Regions from separate parts of the Erwinia sp. E_sp_B01_1 genome, predicted to be linked through region 2. Evidence: predicted binding sites of a transcription regulator. Region 2 holds the regulator's gene; each other region holds the start of a gene.
The links. Region 2 encodes CRP, which controls carbon source genes, mostly activating them, when cyclic AMP is high. Its sites were predicted from a motif close to ATGTGANNNNNNTCACAT; they were not measured.

Region 1: serA (phosphoglycerate dehydrogenase) is a predicted target of CRP. The motif match lies at 3,165-3,182, and genes of this name have one in related genera.
Region 3: msrB (peptide-methionine (R)-S-oxide reductase MsrB) is a predicted target of CRP. The motif match lies at 2,618-2,635, and genes of this name have one in related genera.

Annotation. Positions count from the first base shown of each region.
Region 1 covers NZ_CP142208.1:3,954,698-3,959,440, forward strand. The annotation lists gene VRC33_RS18420 (YecA family protein) at 1-219, opposite strand, end outside; gene zapA (cell division protein ZapA) at 387-716, shown strand; RNA gene ssrS (6S RNA) at 759-942, shown strand; gene VRC33_RS18435 (5-formyltetrahydrofolate cyclo-ligase) at 1,031-1,618, shown strand; gene serA (phosphoglycerate dehydrogenase) at 1,735-2,970, opposite strand; gene rpiA (ribose-5-phosphate isomerase RpiA) at 3,253-3,912, opposite strand; gene VRC33_RS18450 (LysR family transcriptional regulator ArgP) at 4,118-4,743, shown strand, end outside.
Region 2 covers NZ_CP142208.1:407,959-412,701, reverse strand. The annotation lists gene VRC33_RS01810 (phosphoribulokinase) at 1-699, shown strand, start outside; gene VRC33_RS01805 (OsmC family protein) at 709-1,110, opposite strand; gene crp (cAMP-activated global transcriptional regulator CRP) at 1,419-2,051, shown strand; gene VRC33_RS01795 (YccS/YhfK family putative transporter) at 2,110-4,188, shown strand; gene VRC33_RS01790 (aspartate aminotransferase family protein) at 4,366-4,743, opposite strand, start outside.
Region 3 covers NZ_CP142208.1:2,640,418-2,645,160, reverse strand. The annotation lists gene VRC33_RS12530 (aldo/keto reductase) at 1-441, shown strand, start outside; gene VRC33_RS12525 (D-hexose-6-phosphate mutarotase) at 475-1,350, opposite strand; gene gapA (glyceraldehyde-3-phosphate dehydrogenase) at 1,417-2,412, opposite strand; gene msrB (peptide-methionine (R)-S-oxide reductase MsrB) at 2,754-3,164, shown strand; gene VRC33_RS12510 (DUF1315 family protein) at 3,170-3,448, shown strand; gene pncA (bifunctional nicotinamidase/pyrazinamidase) at 3,542-4,156, opposite strand; gene ansA (asparaginase) at 4,166-4,743, opposite strand, start outside.

The sequences.
Region 1 (4,743 bases), 1.3 Mb from region 2:
CTCATGCAGCTGTTGCAGAGGCAAAGCCAGCGACTGGGAAAATGCCATACCTTCATTAGTCAGATCATGAACCAGCGCCTGCCAGTTGCTGTCCCTGGTGCCGCCACAAAGCATTCCGCTAATCAAGCCATGCATTTCAGCAGGGGTCATTCCTACGCCCTGCTGCGTGAGTGCTGAAGCCAGCGCGTCATAGCCCGGCATTGTGTTTGATAGTGACATACGTTTTGGTCATCGTTGGCTGAATAAGTTCGTGTTATGCTACCACCAGGTGCCTCAACGATTCCATAAAAGGGGTTGTTTCTTCTGTAAGGCGTAGTTATAGTTGCGCCCCTCCCAACCCAGTGTTAAGGGAGATTGGTGGCGAAGTAATCAGTCAGGATGGTGGCATGTCTGCACAACCGGTAGATATTCAAATTTTTGGCCGTTCTTTAAGAGTTAATTGTCCGCCTGAACAGCAAGATGCGCTGAATATGGCTGCCGAAGATCTTAATCAGCGGTTGCAAGATTTAAAAGTTCGCACTAGAGTCACAAATACCGAGCAGCTGGTTTTTATCGCTGCACTGAACATCTGTCATGAACTGGCGGCGGAAAAAGTTAAAACCCGCGACTATGCCAGCAACATGGAGCAGCGTATCCGGATGCTGCAGCAGACCATTGAACAGGCGTTGCTTGAACAGGGTCGCATTACAGAACGTACCGGTAGTAAGTTCGAATAACACCTCATCGTTATCTGTGTTAGAGTAACGGTGAAGTACAAAATTTCTCTGAGATGTTTGCAAGCGGGCCCGTCCCCTGAGCCGATATTTAATACCAACAGAGTCTGTTGCTCTGTAACTTGTGCGCAAGCTCGGTCCGTCCGAGAAGCCTGATGGTTACGACGGCATTCTCACCTTGAACCATGGGTTCAAGGGTTACAGCCTGCGGCGGCATCTCGGAGATTCCCCTCTCAGCTCTCCCCTTTTGAAATTCTCCCACTCAGTGTACATTCAGCTTTAGACTCACTCTTTCAGCCCTGAAGCACGGTGGAACCATGAACCTGAATCTTCGCGATCGCCAGGATATCCGTACTCATGTGCGTCATCTTCGTCGTGCATTGACAGCTGAGCAGCAACAAGAGGCTGCCGTGCAGGCTGCGGAGAAGGCACTGAATTTCGCGCCTGTTCAGCAAGCCCGGAAAATCGCCCTGTTTCTCTCCTTTGATGGCGAACTTAATACCCGTCCCTTGATCGCCAAACTCTGGCAGCACAAACAGCAGGTCTATCTGCCGGTTCTGCACCCTTTTTCGCCGGGACAACTGCTGTTCTTCCGTTACGATGCCACCACTACGTTAACGCCGAATAAGCTGCGGATCCCCGAGCCGCCGCTGGATATCCGCAACCTGGCTACGCTGAGCGAACTGGATGTGGTGATGGTACCTCTGGTGGCTTTCGACCGGCAGGGGCAGCGGCTGGGCATGGGCGGGGGATTTTACGACAGAACGCTTCAGAACTGGCAACAGCACAATTTTTTGCCGGTGGGCCTGGCGCATGATTGTCAGGAAGTGGATAACCTGCCGGTGGCCGACTGGGATGTGCCGCTACCGGCGATGATTACCCCCTCGAAGATCTGGCAGTGGTAGACAAAAAAACGCCCCGACAGAGAAATTTGTCGGGGCGTTTTTGTTGATGAGAAGGCTGGTTACCCTGCCCGCTCCCTTATTTTTTCATCTACAGGCAGGTTACCCCGCCCGGACAATCAGTAAAGCAGACGGGCGCGGATGGTACCCGGGATGGCCTTCATCAGCTGCAGCGCGGTGTTCGCCACATCCTGCGGCGCATCGATATCAATTACCACATACCCCATCTGCGGAGTAGTTTGCAGGTACTGAGCGGCAATGTTGATGCCCTGGCCCGCAAAGATGTTGTTGATTGCGGTCAGCACGCCCGGACGGTTTTCATGGATATGCAGCAGACGGCTCTGCTGGCCATGCATCGGCAGAGAAACTTCCGGGAAGTTCACCGCAGAAAGCGTCGAGCCGTTATCGGAATATTTCGCCAGCTTGCCAGCAACTTCAATGCCGATGTTCTCCTGAGCTTCCTGCGTGGAGCCACCGATGTGCGGCGTCAGGATCACGTTATCAAACTCACAGAGAGGAGAATTGAACGGATCGCTGTTAGTGGCAGGTTCTTCAGGGAAAACGTCGATCGCGGCGCCAGAGAGATGCTTATCAGCCAGCACTTTGCACAGCGCCGGGATATCGACCACTGTCCCGCGTGAGGCGTTAATCAGCAGCGCGCCAGGCTTCATCATCGCCAGCTCTTCCGCACCCATCATGTTCTGGGTAGAAAGGGTTTCCGGTACGTGCAGGCTGACCACATCACTCATGTTCAGCAGGTCAGAGAGATAGCGAACCTGAGTAGCATTGCCCAGCGGCAGCTTGCTCTCAATATCGTAGAAGAACACGTGCATGCCCAGGCTTTCAGCCAGCACGCCAAGCTGCATACCAATGTGGCCATAACCAATGATGCCCAGCTTCTTACCACGGGCTTCATAAGATCCCACCGCCAGCTTGTTCCAGATGCCACGGTGCGCTTTGGCGTTAGCCGCAGGGACGCCGCGCAGCATCAACAGCAGCTCGCCAATAACCAGTTCAGCTACGGAGCGGGTATTGGAGAAAGGTGCGTTAAAGACTGGGATACCGCGTGTTGCGGCGGCATTGAGGTCAACCTGGTTGGTACCGATACAGAAACAGCCCACCGCTACCAGTTTCTCTGCCGCGGCAAAAATGTCTTCGGTCAGTTGGGTGCGCGAACGAAGCCCGATAAAGTGCGCATCGCGGATGGACTCTTTCAGGGCTTCGCTGTCCAGCGCGCCTTTATGGAATTCGATGTTGGTGTAGCCTGATGCGCGCAGATTATCTACCGCGCTCTGGTGGACGCCTTCCACCAGCAAGAACTTAATCTTGTCTTTCTCCAGTGATACTTTTGCCATTTCCCGACCTTATTTTCGCTGACTTCGGATGTAACTTATAGAATAGCCTTATGCCAAAATATCAAAATTTAAGCCTGCGGCAATACAAACGATTGCCTGAGGGGTAGCACGGCAAAGGCATGGGACAGCACAAATTGGCAGATAATCACGGCGTGCGGGCCAGGATCAGCAGGATTAGCCTGAGGGCGAAACTTATGTGATATAAGTCACCAAATTTCGCCCTGTGAAGAAAAGATGTTTTTTTATAATAAATAAGCCAATGTCGTAATAACGCTGGTCAGATCATTTTTCTATGGTCTTTACGCCACTGGCGGTGCCAATCAGCGCGACGTCCGCGCCACGGGTTGCAAACAAGCCGACGGTCACCACGCCAGGCAGCGCATTTATGGCCATTTCCAGGGCCACAGCGTCCAGAATTTTGAGATTATGCACGTCGAGAATGATGTTGCCGTTATCGGTCAGGACGTGTTGGCGGTATTCTGGCAGGCCTCCGAGCTTCACTAACTCCCGCGCCACAAAACTGCGCGCCATCGGAATAACTTCTACCGGCAGCGGGAAGCGGCCCAGCAGGTCAACCTGTTTGGACTCATCCGCAATACAGACAAACTTATCAGCTACAGCAGCGATGATTTTCTCCCGCGTCAGCGCCGCGCCACCGCCTTTGATCATCTGCATCATGCCGTTGATTTCATCAGCGCCATCAACATAGACCGAAAGAGAATCGACCTCATTCAGATCGAAGACCGGAATACCCAGGCTTTTCAGCTTCAGGGTTGAGGCTTCCGAACTTGAGACGGTGCCCTCAATCTGATGCTTAATCGAGCCTAGCGCATCGATAAAATGTGCCGCAGTAGATCCTGTTCCCACACCGACAATCGTGCCGGGGGTGACGTATTCCAGTGCGGCCCAGCCTACGGCCTTTTTCAGTTCATCCTGTGTCATGATAAGTTTAGATTCCGTACAGCTACAGTGTGGCGCCAGTATAAAACAACCCGCACAGAAATCCCCGCCTTCGCGGCGGATTTGTTACCAGTTTGGAAGCGGGCCCACAAAGCTGTTAGCGGAGAATCTCGCCATTGCCCAGGGCAAAATGACAAAAATATGGCATAGTGCAGTTTCCACACCTGAAAGAGAGTTATCACCCACAATGAAACGCCCGGATTATCGCACGCTTCAGGCGCTGGATGCAGTCATTCGCGAGCGCGGTTTTGAACGCGCCGCACAAAAGCTTTGTATTACCCAGTCAGCCGTTTCTCAGCGAATCAAACAGCTGGAAAACATGTTCGGCCAGCCTTTGCTGGTGCGTACCGTGCCGCCCCGCCCCACCGAGCAGGGCCAGAAGCTGTTGGCATTGCTGCACCAGGTTGAGCTGCTGGAAGAGGAGTGGCTGGGCGATGAAAACAGTGGCACCACGCCCCTGCTGCTTTCGCTGGCGGTCAACGCCGACAGTCTGGCAACCTGGCTGCTGCCCGCGTTAAAAACCGTGTTAACCGATTCGCCGGTACGGCTGAACCTGCAGGTGGAAGATGAGAGCCGCACGCAGGAGCGCCTGCGCCGTGGTGAAGTGGTGGGGGCGGTGAGTATTCAGCCGCAGCCTCTGCCAAGCTGCCTGGTCGATCAACTCGGCGCGCTGGACTATCTGTTTGTGGGTTCGAAAGAGTTTGCTGCCCGCTATTTCCCGAATGGCGTTACCCGCTCAGCGTTGCTGAAAGCTCCGGCGGTCGCCTTTGATCATCTGGATGATATGCATCAGGCGTTTTTACAGCAGAATTT
Region 2 (4,743 bases):
GAAGCCAATGACTTCGCGCTACTGGAACACACCTTTGCTGAATATGGCCGTAGCGGCAGCGGCAAATCGCGTAAATACCTTCACACTTATGATGAAGCTGTGCCGTGGAACCAGGTTCCGGGCACCTTTACGCCGTGGCAACCCCTGCCTGAACCTACCGACGTTTTGTTTTATGAAGGCCTGCACGGCGGTGTCGTGACGCCTACCGATAACGTTTCACAGCATGTTGACCTGCTGGTCGGCGTGGTCCCCATCGTTAACCTGGAGTGGATCCAGAAATTAGTGCGCGACACCAGTGAACGGGGGCACTCCCGCGAGGCGGTAATGGATTCGGTAGTGCGCTCTATGGAAGATTACATTAATTTCATCACCCCACAGTTCTCGCGCACACACATCAACTTCCAGCGCGTCCCCACTGTAGATACCTCTAACCCCTTCGCTGCGCGAGCCATTCCCTCGCTGGATGAGAGCTTTGTAGTGATCCACTTCCAGGCGCTGGAGGATATTGATTTCCCCTACCTGTTGTCGATGCTACAGGGGTCTTTTATCTCCCACATCAATACATTAGTGGTGCCGGGTGGAAAAATGGGGCTGGCGATGGAATTGATCATGGGGCCGCTGGTGAAACGGCTGATCCAGGGGAAAAAATTGAGTGATGCCCCGACAGTGCGGGGCAGCAGCAAAACGGTGATGCAGTGACTTATCCTGTTATTCAATCACTTCATAACTGTGGGTGATCTCCACGCCCTTTCCTAACATCAGCGCAACAGAGCAATATTTCTCAGCGGAGAGATCCACAGCACGCGCTACGGCCTTATCAGCCAGCGCTGCACCGCTGACAATAAAGTGCATATTGATATGGGTAAACAGGCGGGGTGCTTCCTCACGGCGCTCTGAAGTTAGCTTAACCTCGCAATCCCTGACGTTATGACGGCCCTTCTGCAGGATGGAAACCACATCTATTGCGCTGCATCCGCCCGCGGCCATCAGCACCATTTCCATCGGGCTTGGTGCCTTATCGCCTGAATTCCCATCCATCAACACCTGATGTCCCGATGAGGATTCTCCCAAAAACGTTAACCCTTCTACCCACTTTACCCGAGCCTGCATAACAAGTTCCTCTAATTCATTCAGTTAACCTCAGATTACGCTTTACCCTGAAAAACGGCAATGCGGCAGTTTTCGCACTATGCTGAAGCGAGACAACAGAAGACACCCATTGAAAGCTGTGCTACAAACAAAGCTGTAATATATTCGTCAGTACTCTACATGCATGACGAAACGGGACGACATAACGAGCCAGGCTTTTGACAGAGGCCCGAATAAATTTCCTGATGGGAAACGCTTGACTATTTCAACGCCTGGCAGGGAACTCTGCCCCTGTATTTAGGCACGATTACAACAGAGGATAACAGCGAATGGTTCTCGGCAAACCGCAAACAGACCCGACACTTGAATGGTTCCTGTCACATTGCCATATTCATAAGTATCCCTCCAAAAGCACGCTGATTCATCAGGGTGAAAAGGCGGAAACGCTCTACTACATCGTCAAAGGCGCAGTAGCGGTACTTATCAAGGATGAAGAAGGCAAAGAGATGATCCTCTCTTACCTCAATCAGGGTGACTTCATTGGCGAGCTTGGCCTGTTCGAAGAGGGTCAGGAACGCAGCGCGTGGGTACGTGCGAAGACAGCCTGTGAAGTGGCTGAGATCTCCTACAAAAAATTCCGTCAGCTGATTCAGGTTAACCCTGACATTCTGATGCGTCTCTCTTCACAGATGGCGCGTCGTCTGCAGGTGACTTCTGAGAAAGTGGGCAATTTAGCTTTCCTCGATGTGACAGGTCGCATCGCGCAAACCCTGCTGAACCTGGCGAAGCAACCCGACGCCATGACGCATCCGGACGGCATGCAGATCAAAATCACCCGCCAGGAAATTGGGCAGATCGTTGGCTGCTCACGTGAAACGGTAGGGCGTATTCTGAAAATGCTGGAAGATCAAAACCTGATCTCGGCACACGGTAAAACGATCGTTGTCTACGGCACTCGCTAATCGGCTCTGATCCACGGCGCAACAGTTACTGTTGCGCCGTTTTATTTGGTACGGAGTGATGTGGCGTCGAATCATTTATCACCCAGAAGTTAATTACGCACTGCGCCAGACGCTGGTGCTCTGTTTACCCGTGGCTACAGGATGGCTGCTGGGCGATTTGCAGAGAGGTTTACTCTTTTCCTTAGTGCCTGCCTGTTGCAATATTGCTGGTCTCGATACGCCTCATAAACGTTTTTTCAAACGCCTGATTGTCGGCGGAAGCCTGTTTGCCTTCAGCAGCTTCCTGATCCAGTACCTTGGCGGCCATGCCGTTCCCCTGCCGGTTATTCTCTTTACGATGGCGATGCTGCTGGGCATTACCGGGGAGCTAAGCCCGCTGCATGGGCGTTTGCTGCCAGGCTCGCTGATTGCTGCAATTTTTACGCTGAGTCTGGCCGGACGTATGCCCGTCTGGGAACCGCCGATGCTCTATATTTTGGGCACAATCTGGTACGGAGTCTTTAACTGGTTCTGGTTCTGGCTGTGGAAAGAGCAGCCGATGCGCGAAACTCTCAGCCTGCTCTACCGGGAGCTGGCGGGCTATTGCGAAGCCAAATATACCCTGCTGACCCGGCTTACCGATCCTGAAAAGGCCCTGCCTCCGCTGCTGATACGACAGCAGAAAGCTGTCGACCTGATCACCACCTGCTATCAGCAAATGCACATGCTGTCAGCTACCCGTTATAACCATCATAAACGGCTAACCCGGGCATTTCAGGTGGCGCTGGATTTGCAGGAACATATCTCAGTCAGTCTGCATCAGCCGGAGGAGGTGCAAAAACTGGTTGAGCAGAGCCATGCTGAAGCGGTCATTCGCTGGAATGCTCAGACTATAGCTGCCAGGCTGCGTGAACTGGCCGACGATATCCTCTATCACAAGCTGCCCAACCGTTTCACCATGGAAAAACAGTTGCAGGCGCTGGAGAAAATTTCGCGTCAGAATCCGGATAATCCGGTTGGGACCTTTTGCTATTACCATTTCAGCCGTATCGGACGGGTGTTGCGCACGCAGCGCCCTCTCTATCAGCGGGACTTAATGGCCGATCGGCAACGCCGGCTGCCTCTGCTGCCCGCCATCAAAAGCTATCTGTCGTTGAAATCCGCAGCCCTGCGAACCGCAGGCCGGTTCGCCGTGATGCTGACCTTTGCCAGCTCCCTGGCGCTGTTCTTTAATCTGCCAAAACCTTACTGGATCCTGATGACGGTGATGTTCGTCAGTCAGAATGGCTACAGTGCCACCCGGGTAAGGATCCAGCACCGTGCGCTTGGCACGCTTGCCGGGTTGGTTATTGCGGCTATAACCCTGCGACTTCAGGCACCGGAATCGATCGTCCTGCTGGTGATGCTGGCGATCACCCTGATCAGCTATCTGTTTATCCGTAAGTTCTACGGCTTTGCCATGATCGGTTTTACCGTCACCGCCGTTTACTCTTTACAGCTCCTCTCGCTGAATGGGGCAGATTTCCTGCTGCCCCGGTTGCTGGATACGTTGATGGGCTGTCTGATTGCCTTTGCCGGCATGGTCTGGTTATGGCCACAGTGGCAAAGCGGTCTGCTGCGACAGAATGCGCACGATGCGTTGGGCACTTATCAGGATGCGTTACAGCTTTTACTGGGGAATGAGCAGGATCCGGTGAAGCTGGCTTACCAGCGCATAAAAGTAAATCAGGCTCACAACGCGCTGTATAACTCGCTGAATCAGGCGATGCAGGAGCCGGGATTTGATCCCAGTTATCTTTCCGATATGAAACTCTGGGTAACGCACAGTCAGTTTATCGTTGAGCATATCAATGCCATGACCACGCTGGCGCGCGAGCACACCATGCTGACCTCTTCGCTGGCAGAGCGCTATTTGCAATCCTGCGAGGTGGCACTGCAACGCTGTCAGCAGCGACTGGAATATGATGGCCCCAGCTCTGAAGCTAACGTGCTGGATTCACAGGTGGAGTTTCATCAGGGGCCGGTCACCATTCTTGAAAGGCATGTGAAGCGTATTCTGGGGCATCTGAGCGTGATGCATACCATCTCCTCACTCGCCTGGAGTTCACGTCCGCACCACGGACGCTGGCTCTCACGCAAGTTAAGAAAATCGTCCTGACTGCTTATCCTGTGCTGCCTGTACGGTGAGATGAAAGAGGGCCTGACAGCCGGTCTGCAGGGGGCGGTACGAATGCAGGTGTGAGAGAGCGGCATGGCGTGGAAAGGGATCTGATGCAAAATTTGAGCTGATGGGAAATCCCCAGGGAGCTGAGCAGCTCAGCTCCCTGTCGGTCTGTTAAGCCAGCGCTTGTTCTACCGCTTTAGCAAAGCGGGCCATGCCCTCTTCAATATCAGTAGGTTCAATTACCAGCGAAGGGGCGAAACGGATCACATCCGTTCCGGCATTCAGAATCATCACTCCTTCCGCTGCGGCGGCATTCAGAATGTCCCGCGCTTTACCTGCATGTTGCGGCTTCAGTGCGGCACCAATCAGTAACCCTTTGCCACGAATATCGCTGAACAAATCCAGCTTCACATCGAGGGCCTTCAGTGCGGTGACAAACTGCTCACGGCGAGCTTCCACACCGCTCAGCACCTCTTCGGTGTTGATAATATCCAGCGCGGCTTCTGCTATGGCGCAGGCCAGCGGATTACCGCCATACGTGGTGCCATG
Region 3 (4,743 bases), 2.2 Mb from region 2:
TGGGGCGTATCCAATTTTGACAGTGAAGATTTGATGGAGTTGCTGTCTGAAGAGGGCGGTAATGCCTGTGCGGCAAACCAGGTTCTTTATCATCTTGCTTCCCGGGGAATTGAATACGATCTCCTGCCAGATTGTCAGCAACGACACATCCCTGTTATGGCATATTGCCCGCTGGCACAGGCAGGCCGGCTTCGTCGTGACTTAATGGAACACCCGGTTTTAAGAAAAATTGCACAGCAAAAGGGCATCACCGTGGCCCAGCTTCTGCTGGCCTGGGTTATTCGCGAAGAGGGCGTAATCGCCATCCCCAAAGCCAGCTCTGTTCAGCATGTGACGGAGAATGCCGCTGCACTGGAAGTGGTGCTGAGCAGTGAGGAACGGGCGATGATTAACCAGTCCTTCCCGCCGCCGACTGAAAAAGTGGCGCTGGATGTGGTCTGAAATACAGGGGCAATGGTCAACGCCCCTCTGAGGTTAATTCTTTCTGATCCGAAGAGTAGTCGCCAGGCGGGAAGGCGATTCGCCTGCGCTGATCATCGGGGATGAAATATGCGCTGTTTCCACACAGACCATCGTTTTATACCCTTCGTTAGCCATATCTCCCATGCTGCAGGAGAGTTCTGGACCCGGATTCCAGGTGACAACGTCACTATGATGGTGATGATAAACTTCAATCGTCCGTTTGCCCGACTTATCATGAATGATGCTGCAATCTTCTGGCTGCGTATAAATACGATCGATACGGTCTGGATAAGTTTGCTTACCAGAGTCAGAGTGGCCCTCCACCCCCTTGTTCACTTTATCGATAAAACGGCTCCCCAACCCACTGACTTCCACGTCTGAGATGTCTTCTACGCAGAAATAGCTGTGCAGGGCGGCAGTAGACTCAAAGTCACCATGCGCTTCCAGTTCGATTTCGCAACGGTCTGCAAAACGGAAACGGGCAAACAAGGTGAAGTCATGGGGCCACAACTTTTTGGTCTGCTCATTGCTTTCCAGCACCAGCGTCAGCATTACGCTTTCGTCATTCTCATCGTGCGCTGACAGCGTCCAGGGGAGGCTACGGGCAAATCCATGTGCCGGTTCACCAGCAGGCCCGAACCAGGGCCAGCAGATGGGAACTCCGCCACGAATCGCTTTACCCGGTGCCCAGGCTGTTTTTTCACTCAGCCAGATAACCGGTTGCTCTCCGGCGGGTTGCCATGCAATCAGGTGAGCACCCTGCAACGTCACTGCTGCCCGGACTTTCGGATGCACAATCACCACCACCGGAAGATCGCCTGTTTTGCGCTGAGAGATATACGGGGTGAGCTGAGCAATCACGGGTAAAGAAAATATTTTTTCGTTCATAATATGACCTGTGTTCAAGCGAAAAAAAGGGCGACCTAAGTCGCCCTCATCATTCGTTCACGCCGCTTATTTTGCGATGTGAGCAATCAGGTCCAGGACCTTGTTGGAGTAACCAGTTTCGTTATCGTACCAGGAAACCAGTTTCACAAAAGTGTCGCTCAGTGCGATACCGGCTTTGGCATCGAAGATTGAAGTCAGAGTTTCGCCGTTGAAATCGGTAGAAACCACTTCGTCTTCGGTGTAACCCAGAACGCCTTTCATTTCGCCTTCAGCAGCAGCCTTGATTGCCGCACAAATTTCTTTGTAAGAAGCAGGCTTAGCCAGACGTGCAGTCAGGTCAACCACGGAAACGTTAGGGGTAGGAACGCGGAACGCCATACCAGTCAGTTTACCGTTCAGCTCAGGGATAACTTTACCTACTGCTTTAGCAGCGCCGGTAGAAGAAGGGATGATGTTCTGAGATGCGCCGCGGCCGCCGCGCCAGTCTTTGTGAGACGGGCCATCAACGGTTTTCTGAGTAGCGGTAGTGGCGTGCACAGTGGTCATCAGCGCTTCAACGATACCGAACTGGTCGTTGATCACTTTAGCCAGTGGTGCCAGGCAGTTAGTGGTGCAGGAAGCGTTAGAAACGATATCCTGGCCAGCGTAAGACTTGTGGTTAACGCCCATCACGAACATTGGGGTGTCATCTTTCGATGGACCGGTCAGAACGACTTTCTTCGCGCCAGCCTGAATGTGTTTACGAGCGGTTTCGTCGGTCAGGAAGATACCGGTTGCTTCAGCAACCACATCAACACCGATTTCGCCCCATTTCAGGTTTGCCGGATCTCTTTCAGCGGTAACACGGATGGTTTTGCCGTTAACAACCAGATGGCCGTCTTTAACTTCTACGGTGCCGTCGAAGCGACCATGAGTAGAGTCATATTTCAGCATGTAAGCCATGTACTCTGCGTCCAGCAGATCGTTGATAGCAACGATTTCTACATCAGAACGCTGCTGAGCAGCACGGAAAACGATGCGACCGATACGGCCAAAACCGTTGATACCTACTTTGATAGTCATATATTCCACCAGCTGTTGTTAGTGAATAAAAGGTTGGCTGTAAAATTACAAAAACCTTACCAGGCGTCAAGCGGAATCGCTTCAATAGTTGCGGCAAATCAATCCAAACAGCAGGAATTATTCACCCAAAAGCCTCATCCGGAAGCGCCACTCAACCTTGATCTTGGGTCACCTTGCCCGAATATAAAGGGGTGACGAAATCAAAGGGTGATCTGAGTCACATTTTCATCTTCAGATCACTTTCAGACTTCGCCTGAGACGAAAAAATCCCCTGTCGTTGTTAAGTATTTGTTAGAATACTAGCCGATATTTTTAGAATCACACTGCCAGAGAACAGCAAAATGGCCAAAGAACCGAACGAATTTACCCCAGAAAGCGACATGAGCGAGATGCAGCGGTATGTTACGCAACAGCGTGGCACCGAACCGCCATTCTCAGGCAAACTCCTGCACAACAAAGGCGAAGGAATCTATCGCTGCCTGGTGTGCAATTCTGCGCTATTTTTATCGGAAACAAAATATGACTCCGGTTGCGGATGGCCGAGTTTTTATCAGCCTTATCAGGAAGATGCCATTCGCTATATTGAAGATGAGTCACACGGCATGCAGCGCATTGAAATCCGCTGCGGCAACTGCGATGCGCATCTTGGTCATGTTTTCCCTGATGGCCCGCAGCCCACGGGTGAGCGGTACTGTGTTAACTCTGCCTCGTTAAACTTCGCAGACGACGAAGGCAACAACATTAAGGGATAGTCGTTATGGAGCTTGATGAGATGATCGCTTCCATGACCCCTGAAGTCTATCAGCGCCTTGTGACGGCGGTTGAAACCGGGAAGTGGGGTGACGGTGTGGCGTTAACCGCTGAGCAGAAAGAGAACAGCCTGCAACTGGTGATGCTCTGGCAGGCCCGTCACAATGATAATCCCCAGCACATGAGTGTGGGCAAGGGGGGCGAAATGGTCATGAAAAGCAAACGCCAACTGAAGGAAGAATTTGGCATCAGTGATGACAGCGTCACACGCATCAAACTGCAATAAATTATTCCTGCAGGAATAATATTATCTGAGGGGCCCTGTCAGGCCCCCGATCTTATCTGGACTTGTTATCAAGTTGAGTCATTCAGTATCCGCTCAGAGAATGACAGCCCCACGGGCGGCCATTTCACTCAAAGCCCGATCCGCATCTCCTGGCGAAAGATTTACTGCCCTGCAACCGGCAGTAATAACCGTTACGGTGTAGCCCAGCGCCAGCGCATCCAGAACGGTATACTTCACGCAATAATCGGTAGCCAGCCCCATCACCGTCAGCGCCGTAATATTGCTGGCTTTCAGCACCGCATCAAGAGCGGTTTTATTGCGATGGCCGTTATCAAAAAATCCACTGTAACTGTCCATCTGCGGGTTTTGCCCCTTGCAAATCCGCTCCGTGATGAAACTTTGTTCAAGCAGCGGGTGGAGTGCGGCGCCATGACTGTGCTGAATACAATGATCGGGCCACCAGACCTGCGGCAATCCGGCCAGTTCCCCTTCAGTCCACGGAGAGTGACCGGCTACGGTGGCAAAGCTGCCATGATCGGCAGGATGCCAGTCCAGCGTGGCAATCACAGGCTGATGCCGTTGAGTAAATTCGGCAGCATACTGGTTAGCAATGGCGATAACCTCATCACCCTTATGCACCGCCAGTGCGCCCCCGGCACAAAAGTCATTTTGTAGATCAACCAGCAGCAATGCCTGTTGAGTTGCCATCATCGGTTATCACTTCTCATCAGGGGTCAGTTCACCGCGCAGGTTAACCTGCATCAGCCGTCTCACTTCATCACTGGACAGATCCTGACTGAGCAGAAAATGCAGCTTAGTCAGGGTAGCTTCTACCGTAAGATCGTATCCGCTGATGACTCCGGCAAGGGCCAGCGCATTGCCGGTGGCATAGCCGCCCATATTCACTTTGCCGGACATACACTGAGTCAGATTTATTACCACAATCCCCCGGGCTGAGGCCTCTTTCAGCTCCCTGAGAAACGCCGGGTTTTGCGGGGCATTGCCCACGCCATATGAACGCAGAATTAAAGCTTTTACCGGCTGAAGCAGGAAGTTACTGACCACATCAGCAGAGATGCCAGGATAGATCGTTACCACACCCACAGGCTGTGGCGTGATGGGATGGACGATTAACTCACCCTGACCACCGGGTGCGGGTGGCGTATTCAGGCGACGTATATGAATGCCAGCTTCAAGCAGCGGGGCCAGATTAGGCGAAGCAAATGCATTGAAGCCGTCAGCGTGTGCCTTGGTGGTACGGTTACCGCGATAAAGCGTGTTGTTAAAGAACAACG